Regions from separate parts of the Natronotalea proteinilytica genome, predicted to be linked through region 1. Evidence: predicted binding sites of a transcription regulator. Region 1 holds the regulator's gene; the other holds the start of a gene.
The links. The regulator HrcA, encoded in region 1, represses chaperone genes, less so after heat shock. The targets are predictions, from matches to a motif close to TNTTAGCACTCNCNNNNNGNGAGTGCTAANA.

Region 2: groES (co-chaperone GroES) is a predicted target of HrcA. The motif match lies at 3,546-3,576, and genes of this name have one in related genera.

The regions. Positions count from the first base shown of each region.
Region 1 is NZ_AP043947.1:2,567,776-2,572,683, reverse strand. Features, by position in the region: gene dnaJ (molecular chaperone DnaJ) at 1-753, opposite strand, end outside; gene ACZ5AL_RS10320 (nucleotide exchange factor GrpE) at 903-1,559, opposite strand; gene hrcA (heat-inducible transcriptional repressor HrcA) at 1,574-2,680, opposite strand; gene sppA (signal peptide peptidase SppA) at 3,140-4,908, shown strand, end outside.
Region 2 is NZ_AP043947.1:708,013-712,920, reverse strand. Features, by position in the region: gene sufB (Fe-S cluster assembly protein SufB) at 1-476, opposite strand, end outside; gene ACZ5AL_RS03075 (HesB/IscA family protein) at 734-1,066, shown strand; gene groL (chaperonin GroEL) at 1,442-3,118, opposite strand; gene groES (co-chaperone GroES) at 3,201-3,491, opposite strand; gene ACZ5AL_RS03060 (DUF2085 domain-containing protein) at 3,665-4,150, shown strand; gene ACZ5AL_RS03055 (T9SS type A sorting domain-containing protein) at 4,288-4,908, shown strand, end outside.

The DNA.
Region 1 (4,908 bases):
TTCAATGCGCAGATCGCCGGCTAGCCCGCCTCGAATGCCCGCATTACCCGCATCAGAAATGGTGAGATAGTTGCCCTCCATCACGCCCGCGGGCACCGTCACGCTAATGGTTTCCTCGCCTTCGTAGCGTCCTTGTCCGTCGCAATCTGGGCACGGATTTTCGATGATGCGTCCTTCGCCATTACAGGCGGGGCAGGCCTGCACGTTTACAAACTGCCCAAACACCGAGCGCGAGACATTTCGGATTTCACCCGTGCCGTCGCACTTGTCGCACATTACATAGTTTTCGCCGCTCATGCCTCCCTCGGCACCCGTGCCGTCGCACGTTTCGCACGCTACGTACTTGCGTACCTTGATATTCTTCTGGGTGCCTTCGGCAATTTCTTTAAGCGTTAGCGGGAGCTTTACGCGTAGGTCGCTACCGGGGCGCCCGCTGCTGCGGCGAGAGCGTCCGGCGGCGCCTCCAAAAATGTCGTTGAAGGCACTGAAGATGTCGTTGATGTCTTGAAAGCCCGAGCTTCCGCCGTTTTGGCCTAGTCCCGCATGGCCGTATCGGTCGTAGCGGTGACGCTTCTCTTCGCTAGAGAGCACCTCATATGCTTCAGCAGCTTGCTTGAACTGCTTCTCGGCATCGGGGTCATCCGGATTGCGATCCGGATGGTACTTCATTGCTTTCTTGCGATACGCCTTTTTGATCTCACGCTGTGAGGCGTCGCGGCTTACGCCAAGAACGTCGTAATAGTCTTCAGGCATGGGGGGTAAGCGGGCAGGCAAACAAAAGTGAGGAGAGCACGTGGGGGCGTGCGTAATATATCGAGGTTGGAATGCGCAGGCACAGGGGGTTGTTCAAAAAAGTGCCCGTGCATAGTACCGTTCAAATCAGACCGTTCAAATCGAATCACTCAAGAGGCCACGACGACTTGGGCGTGACGTACAACCCGATCGCCCATGCGATAGCCGCGGCGCACTTCTTTGAGCACGGTACCGGGCTCTACGCCTTCAGGGGCTGGTTGCTGCATCATCGCGTCATGCTTTTGTTCATCGAACGGTTCGCCCTCGGCTTCGATGGGTTCTACGCCCACTTCTTTGAGGGCGCTGAGGAAGTTGCTATGCACAAGTGTGAGCCCATCGCGCAGGGTTTCATAGGCCGACTTCGGATCGTCGCTCTCTTCGAACTGCGTTGCGGCATCGAGCGAGCGCTGCAGGTCGTCGATAATGCTTAGGACTTCCTGTATAGCCTCTACTTTACCCGCATCGTATTTTTTGTTAGCCTGTTCGGTAAGGCGACGACGCGTGTTTTCGAGCTCAGCGGCTTTTCGCAAGAACTGGTCGTTGAGCGTGTCGCGCTCGGTTTCAAGCGCCTGGATGCGCTCTTCAAGCTCTTCAATTCGGGCATTGGCCTCTGGGTGTTCAGCGGATGCACCGTTTGGGTCGGTGTCGGCAGTGGTATCAGAGGCAGCAGGGTCTGGGGGGGTAGCAGGGTCGTTTAGCAAGGGATCTTCGGGGGTTAAAGGTGAAGTGGAAGCATCAACAGACGATGAGTGCGAGGGATCATCCATGTAGTCCAATACGGTTAGCTGGCGTCAGTAGAGTCAGGCTGGTTGAGTACGTTGGCCATTGCTTTCACAAGAGCAACAGCCCGGCGATAGTCCATGCGGGTGGGGCCAAGCAGGCCCAGTGTGCCTACGGTGTTGCCAAGCCGGTAAGGGGCCATCACAACCGAGTAGGCGGCCATTTCGTCGTGCTCTTGGTCGCTGCCGATACGCACATAGGTGTTTCCGTCGGCATCGGCATCGGCATCATCCACGTTTTCAAGGACCTCTACAATGAGGTGCTCGTCTTCAATGATCTCAAAAAAGTGGCGAACGTCATCGGTTTCTTGAAACTCGGGTTGGGTGAGCAGATTTTGGGCTCCCCCCAACTGCAGGCGTCCTTGTGCGGGTTCGCTAAAGAGCGGTGTCGCTTTCGAACGAACCAGCTCAACAATTCCTGTATCATCGTCAAGGGTACGAAGGCGCTCGTCGTGGGTGTCGCGAATGTCGGCTAACGTGAGTCCGGCTAAGCGCTCGTTGAGCAGGTGGACCACTTGGTCAATATCGGAACGATCGACCTCGTGCTTCTTCTCGAACGGAAGCGGAATGGTCTTGACGAGCCCCCCACTGACGTTCAACACAAAAAGCAGTCGTGGACCGGTGAGGGGGACAATGTCAAGACGTTCAAGCACGCCGGTCGAAAGGCGCGGGCTTAGTGCTACACCCAGCAAGTTGGATAGCTGGCTGAGCAACTGGGTGCTCTCGCGCAACATTTCGTCTGTATCGCTTACGAGCTGTGCCAGTTGCACTTTCAAGGCCTTGCGCTCCTCTGTAGAGAGACGCGGAGACTGCATGAGCTCATCCACAAAGGTACGGTAGCCCAGCTTCGTGGGCATGCGCCCGGCTGAGGTATACGGATGGTCGAGGTAGCCCATATCTTCCAGATCCGCCATGGTGTTGCGAATGGAAGCCGGGCTTAGCCCAATATCGTACTGCCGGGAGAGCGATCGAGAGCCCACCGGGCCAGCCGTGTCAATAAAGCGCTGCACGACCAACTCCAAAATGCGGCGTTCTCGGTCGCTAAGCGGCGGTCGATCGTCGCTCGGGTACGACGGCTCTGAAGAGTCAGGCGCGGGGCGTGTAGGCACGCTCATAGGCATCGTTACTTCAAAAAGAACGATAGCTTGCGAACTATGTCACGAATTATGGAGTGTGCAACGGGGCGCCGTTCTCTATGATCAATCAAGCTCTATGATTAACCACGCCCCCTCCACACAGCATGCAACACAGGTTCGTCTATCAAGTAGCGTGTGGGCGCGCTTCCCTTAAGGGATACGCGTTGAGGTATTGAGGCACGCCAGATGCCTAAAGGGAGCGCTCGTATAATCGTTTCGCAAAAAGGAAGGTTAGAGCGCCGCCACCATTGCATTCGGTGCAACTTTTATCGTATCGTACGTACTTACGCATGCCAATGGGAGTTTCTTTTGCTTCCTTCGTCTGCATGTGCTGTAGCGGCTTCTTTGATGGTGCGTGGCAATGATATGCATTGCTGCGGGCTGTAGCCGCCCTTCGATGCTGCTCACCCCTGTCCCTAACGCGTCCATCCTATGCGGTTTCTTTCTACACTTTTGGCCAGTGTACTGGGTACACTGCTTGCCTTAGGTGCGATCTTCGTGTTTCTCATTCTTTTTATTTTTGCGCTTAGCCTATCGGCCGACCCCACCCCATCGGTTGCTTCAGAATCGGTGCTCAAGATTGATCTATCCGGTCCTGTGCCCGAACGAGCCGCTTCTGACCCATTGGCCCAAGCTTTTGGGGAAGCCCCTAAGTTTGACCTCACCGATGTGAATAGCGCTCTCCGCAAAGCTGCCGCTGACGATCGCATTGAAGGCGTCTGGCTTCGTGTACGTGGTGCCGGATCTGGATGGGCGCGCCTCGGCGATATTCGTGAAAGCATTGAGACGTTCAAGGAAAGTGGCAAGCCCGTGTTTGCCTCGGGAACCGATGCCGGGATCAATGAGCAAGGGTTGTATCTAGCCAGTGCGGCAGATCATGTGTTCATGCCGCCCATCTCGCCCTTCCAAATGAATGGCTTCTACATCACCCAGCCGTTCTTTGGTAATGCACTGGAGCGGTTGGATATCGAACCGAAGATTGTACGCGTGGGCGACTTTAAGTCGGCCGTTGAACCTTTCGAACGTGAGGACCTGTCTGAGGAGAACGAGCTTCAGCTCTCCGAATTGCTGTCGTCGCAAAACGATCAGTTTAACCGAGGGGTTGGTGAAGGCCGTGGACTTGGGGCAGACGAAATTCAGCGCATTGCGACTGAAAATCCAATCCTGGATTCGGAGTCGGCGCTTGAAGCAGGCTTGATCGATGCACTGCGGTATCCGGATGAGATTGAAGGGTTTATTGAGGACGAGCTAGGGGTGAGCGGGTCGCTAAATACGGTGCCGGTGCATCGCTATGCTAATGTACCCGCCAGCGATGCAGGACTAGAGGTGACGGCCGAAGGGTCGGTTGCTGTGGTCTATGCCGAGGGCAACATTGTGCCAGGCAAAAGCCAAGACGATCCGTTTGGCGGCACGGGGGCTTCAGTAGGATCCGAGACGTTTGTCGATGCCATTGACCAGGCCCGTACCAGTAGTGATATCCAAGCCATTGTGGTGCGTGTGAACTCGCCCGGTGGAAGCGCCGCAGCCTCTGAGGTGATGTGGCGTGCCATCCAGCGGGCCGCTGATGAGAAGCCGGTGGTCATCTCCATGGGCGACCTAGCAGCCTCGGGCGGCTACTACTTGGCCGTTGGCGCGAGCGATATTGTGGCACAAGAGAACACGATCACGGGGTCCATTGGCGTCTTCGGGCTGTTGTTCAATACAGGGTCATTTTTCGAAAATCAGTTAGGTGTGACGTTCGACGGGGTCGAAACGAGTCCGTACGCCGATATATACTCAGGCCTGAAGCCGTTTACGGGCGATCAGCGCGAGCGTCTAGAGGCAAGCCTCGATCGTACGTATGATACCTTCTTGCAGCGCGTTGCCGACGGACGTAACATGGAGCGGGCCGATGTCGAAGCGGTGTCTGCCGGACGTGTGTGGTCGGGTCGAGATGCTAAAGAAGTGGGGTTGGTTGATGATATTGGCGGGCTAAGCCATGCCATTGAGCGGGCTGCGGAAGCTGCCGAGATGGGCGAGGGCCCCTATCGCATTCAGATATTGCCCCGCCCGAAAACGTTCATCGAGCGCTTCAGTGAGTCGTTCAGCGCCAGTGCGCACAGCCAACTGATGCGCTGGAACACCACTCCGATTGAGCGCGAGTGGATCGAGCAGCAAGAGGCGCTGCAGCGCATGATCGGCACACACGGCACCATCCAGGC
Region 2 (4,908 bases), 1.9 Mb from region 1:
AACGACATAAAGATGACGCCGGCCTCCTTCAGCTTCTCTTTGAAGGTGGTGGCCACCGACACGCTATCCATGACGGCATCCACCGCGACGCCGGTGAGCGCTTTTTGCTCTTGAAGCGGAATGCCCAGACGCTCAAACGTCTCGAGAATCTCGTCAGGCACCTCGTCAAGGCTCTCATAGTTGGCCTTTTCCTTTGGCGCCGAGAAGTAGCGCATATCCTGAAAATCAGGCTTCACGTAGTCGAGATGGGCCCAATCCGGATAGTTGCCCGCCTCTACCTGGCTTTCAAAGTACCGGAATGCTTTCAGACGCCACTCAAGCAACCATTCCGGTTCTTTCTTGCGCTCAGAGATGTAGCGGACGATATCCTCGTCCAGCCCTTTGGGAAGCGTCTCGCTCTCGATATCGGTGCGCCAACCATGCTCATACTCCTGGTTGGCCACACTTTCGAGATATTCGGTTTCGGAAGTACTCATGGGGCGTTGGGGTCCGTAATCGTACAGGGCGCGAAGGGAGAACAACAGCGTAAACCCAGGTTTACACTTGTTGCTTGTCATGTAAACTCGCGATTACAACCTCTACAATAGGAGGGCGTTCCGGCTTTTCCGCGGCGCGTTGCCATTTTATTGCAGTTTGACAGGGCGGCGCAGCTCGCCCGACAAGAAACCTGCAAACAGCGAGACAGGTACATGCATCATGCCCGTATTTTGCAAACCAAACTGCTGTGTTGGCTATGCAGATCGATATCACGGAACGTGCTCAAAACCAACTTCGCACCGTTGCGCAAGAGGAATCGGTGGATGTTAGCGATACGTATTTGCGCATCGCGGTAGTCCCCGGAGGCTGTTCTGGCTTGACCTATGACTTGGGGTGGGATACGACGCTGCAAGACGAAGACACACAGCACCAGGTCAATGACATTGCGGTCATCGCTGATGCACGCAGTGCACTTTATCTTGACGGCTCGGAGTTGGATTTCACCGATGGGCTAGATGGCGACGGCTTTCATTTCGCGAATCCGCAAGCCTCACGTACCTGCGCCTGCGGCGAGTCGTTCGGGGTGTAGAGACGTGATAAGAGGCTCTTCCAACTGCGCTTCTTTCAAGGTGACAACGTCTGAAAGGAAGAACAGAATCAAGAACCCTCACTCACCGAATACCCGTCGCGGTGTACAACCGGCATGATCTTTGGCCCCTCCACATCGCCGCGAAGCCATGGACACGTTGTGCTCTTTAGCTGTTGCTCGTGTTCACAACATCGCTGGCGCATACGCCTTTTCCAGAAAACGTGTGTCCTTGATAGCGACGTAGAGGAGCTGTAGATCACACCTCTGGTGTGCTTACTCAATCGGACAAAAAAAAGCGGCGACGCCCCGAATGTGGAGCGTCGCCGCTTGGCGTTCAGCGTTGTGTTACGCGCAGTGTGCGCGAAACGGGGTGCGTTACATCATGCCACCCATTCCGCCCATTCCGCCCATTCCGGCAGGCATTCCACCGCCGCCAGCGGGGGCACCGCCGCCACCGCCGTTGTCGTCATCTTCAGACTGACGATCCGCGATCACGGATTCGGTGGTTAGCAGCAGTCCGGCAACCGACGCGGCGTTCTCAAGCGCGCTACGCGAGACCTTCGTCGGATCCAGCACGCCTTGCTCCAGCAGCTGTCCGTACTCTTCGGTGCGGGCGTTGAAGCCGAAGTCGCCTTCGCCCTCTTTCACACGCTGCACCACAATCGAGCCTTCCATGCCTGCATTCGAGGCAATCTGGCGGAGCGGATCTTCGAGTGCGCGGCGCACAATCGAGATACCGATCTCCTGATCTTGATTCTCGACATCAAGGTTATCGAGCGTATGGAGCGCACGCAGGTAGGCTACGCCGCCACCAGGCAGCACGCCTTCTTCAACGGCAGCGCGTGTGGCGTGCAGCGCATCTTCTACGCGGGCTTTCTTCTCTTTCATCTCCGGCTCGGTCGCAGCACCAACTTTCAGTACCGCTACACCGCCCGAGAGCTTCGCGAGACGCTCCTGCAGCTTGTCGCGGTCGTAGTCGGAGGAAGAGTTATCGATCTGCTGGCGGATCTGGTTGGCGCGCGCATTGATCTGCTCCTCAGCACCGGCACCGTCCACGATCGTCGTGGTATCTTTATCGATCGTGATGCGGTTGGCCTGCCCGAGGTAGTCGAGCGTGGCGTTTTCGAGGCGATAGCCTTTCTCCTCACTGATGACGGTGCCACCGGTGAGTACGCCAATGTCTTCGAGCATGGCCTTGCGGCGATCGCCAAAGCCAGGCGCTTTCACGGCTGCAACCTTCAGCGTGCCGCGCAGCTTGTTCACCACGAGCGTGGCAAGCGCTTCGCCTTCGATGTTCTCCGCAATGATGAGCAGCGGCTTGCCGGCCTGCGATGCCTTCTCGAGGATCGGCAGCAGGTCCTTCATGTTGCTGATCTTGTCGTCGTGGATCAGCACATAGGCGTCTTCGAGGACCGCCTCCATTTCGTCGGAGTCGGTGACGAAGTACGGCGACAGGTAGCCACGGTCGAACTGCATGCCTTCCACGACTTCGAGGTACGTCTCGATGCCGCTGGCTTCTTCAACCGTGATGACTCCATCAGTGCCTACGCGGTCAAACGCATCGGCAATGAGCTTTCCAATCGCATCGTCATTGTTGGCCGAGATCGTGGCGACCTGGCTGATGCGATCTTTGCCTTCAACCGGGTTGCTCTGCGTGTGCAGATCTGCCACGATGGCTTGCGCTGCCGCTTCAATGCCGCGCTTCAGATCCATCGGGTTCGACCCAGCCGTCACGCTCTTCAGACCTTGCGTCATGATGGCCTGGGCGAGCACGGTCGCGGTGGTGGTACCGTCGCCGGCTACGTCAGAGGTCTTCGAGGCGACCTCTTTAACCATTTGCGCACCTACGTTCTCGAGCTTCTTCTCCAGCTCGATTTCCTTCGCTACCGAAACACCGTCTTTCGTAACGGTGGGCGCACCAAAGGATTTTTCGATGACGACGTTGCGGCCTTTCGGGCCAAGCGTCACTTTAACAGCACGAGCAAGTTTGTCAACGCCTTCTTTCAGCGCGTTGCGCGCCTCTGCGTCAAATACAATTTGTTTAGCCATAATTGGATGGTTGGTTTAATAGTATGGTGGAGTGCGAGACACGAACTGCAAACCTCCACGATGAGGCTGCAGCAACGAAGGGAAGTTAGTCTTCCACGACGCCGAAGATGTCGCTCTCACGCATGATCAGAAAGTCTTTTCCGTCGAGCGTCACCTCGGTGCCCGAGTATTTACCGTACAGCACTTGGTCGCCTTCATTAACGGTCAAATCAATCTTGTTGCCGTTTTCTACGCGACCGGGGCCGATGGCCACAACAGTGCCTTTTTGCGGCTTCTCTTGGGCCGAATCGGGAATGTACAGACCGCTATCGGTCTTCTCTTCTGCAGGTTTGGGCTCGACCACAACGCGGTCGCCCAGAGGTTGGATACTTGCCATAATCAATCCCTCCGTGATAGTGAATAGTAAGGCGTTCAGTACAAATCAAATTGTTATTAGCACTCGGGCGTGCCGGGTGCTAACAATTCCATAAGGCTGAACCTGACGCCTCCTTGGGTGTTCCGTTTTCCCCTCCCTTTAAACGTAAGATCACATGGCACGCTACCTGTAACATGCCTCCATCATTTGACACTAGATCACGTGCCTATTGGGGGTGGATGGGGCTGCAAGGCGCGGCGTTTATCCTGCTGCTTTTCGCCTTGGCTCCCCCTTGGCTACCCACCCACCTGCAGGCCGTGTTCATGCAGGCATTCGCCCCATTTTGCCACCAACTGCCCGCTCGTATGCCGCACATCGACGGAGCAGCCCTGGCGGTGTGCGACCGCTGCATCGGGATCTACAGCGGGGCCGTCATTGGGGTGGCGATAGGAGGATGGTGGGGATTGGTCCGACGCACCCTTCGTCCGCTTTCCGCTGGATGGCTCGCAGTGGGCGTCCTTCCCGCACTGATCGACTGGATCGGGCCGTGGCTTGGACTCTGGACAAACATCCCGCTCTCGCGTGCGCTCACCGGGGTGGTGCTGGGCACAGCGGTCGGACTGTTTCTCGTGGCTGCGCTCATGCCTCTGCACTCCTCTCAGCAGCACACCAATTCCTGATTTTTGCTTGACATTTAGTTATTGATTCCTTAACAATGTCAATGTAAGCGCTTACATCCACCGTGTAGCTGCTCCGTAGGCGCTGACATCCACCAATGAACGATTGAAGCAGGGTACTAATGAAGCACACAATACAAATGTCAAAAATAATGACCGTGCTAAGTAAAGCGGCGATACTGTTTCTGCTTGTAGGTATTTGGACTGTGCCGGTGCAGGGGCAAGACTTTATTCTGGGAGAAGACGATGCAAGCGATGACACGTATGATTCCAGTTGGGATAACAGCGACAATGGCGGATTCGGCTTTGGCGACTGGGGTCTACAAGACGACGGCGACAATTCAGGCCACTTCATCGGCGATTCGCGCAGTTTGGCTCCAAACGACAACGGCGGCGATATAAACACCGCTGGCGAGGCCTTCGGCATGTTTGGACATAGCAATCAGCTTTCACAAGCCTTTCGAGACCTGCCCCGCGCTCTTGAGGAGGGCGATGTGCTAACGTTCGATATTGCGGTCAACTTTCGAAATGGAAACAAAGGGTTCAACCTGCGAGACTCCAACGGAGACTTTATCGCTAACTTTAATGTCGGGAACGACGCCTATACCTTGTTCGGAAATGACCTGTTTAATAATGACTACAGCGAAGAAACGGTCTTTTCCTTCACTTTTGAACGTGACGAGAACAACGACCTCGCGTGGCAAGTCGACCGTAGCGGAGGTCTGGGCGGGACTGAATCGGGCACGAACACAACCATCGAC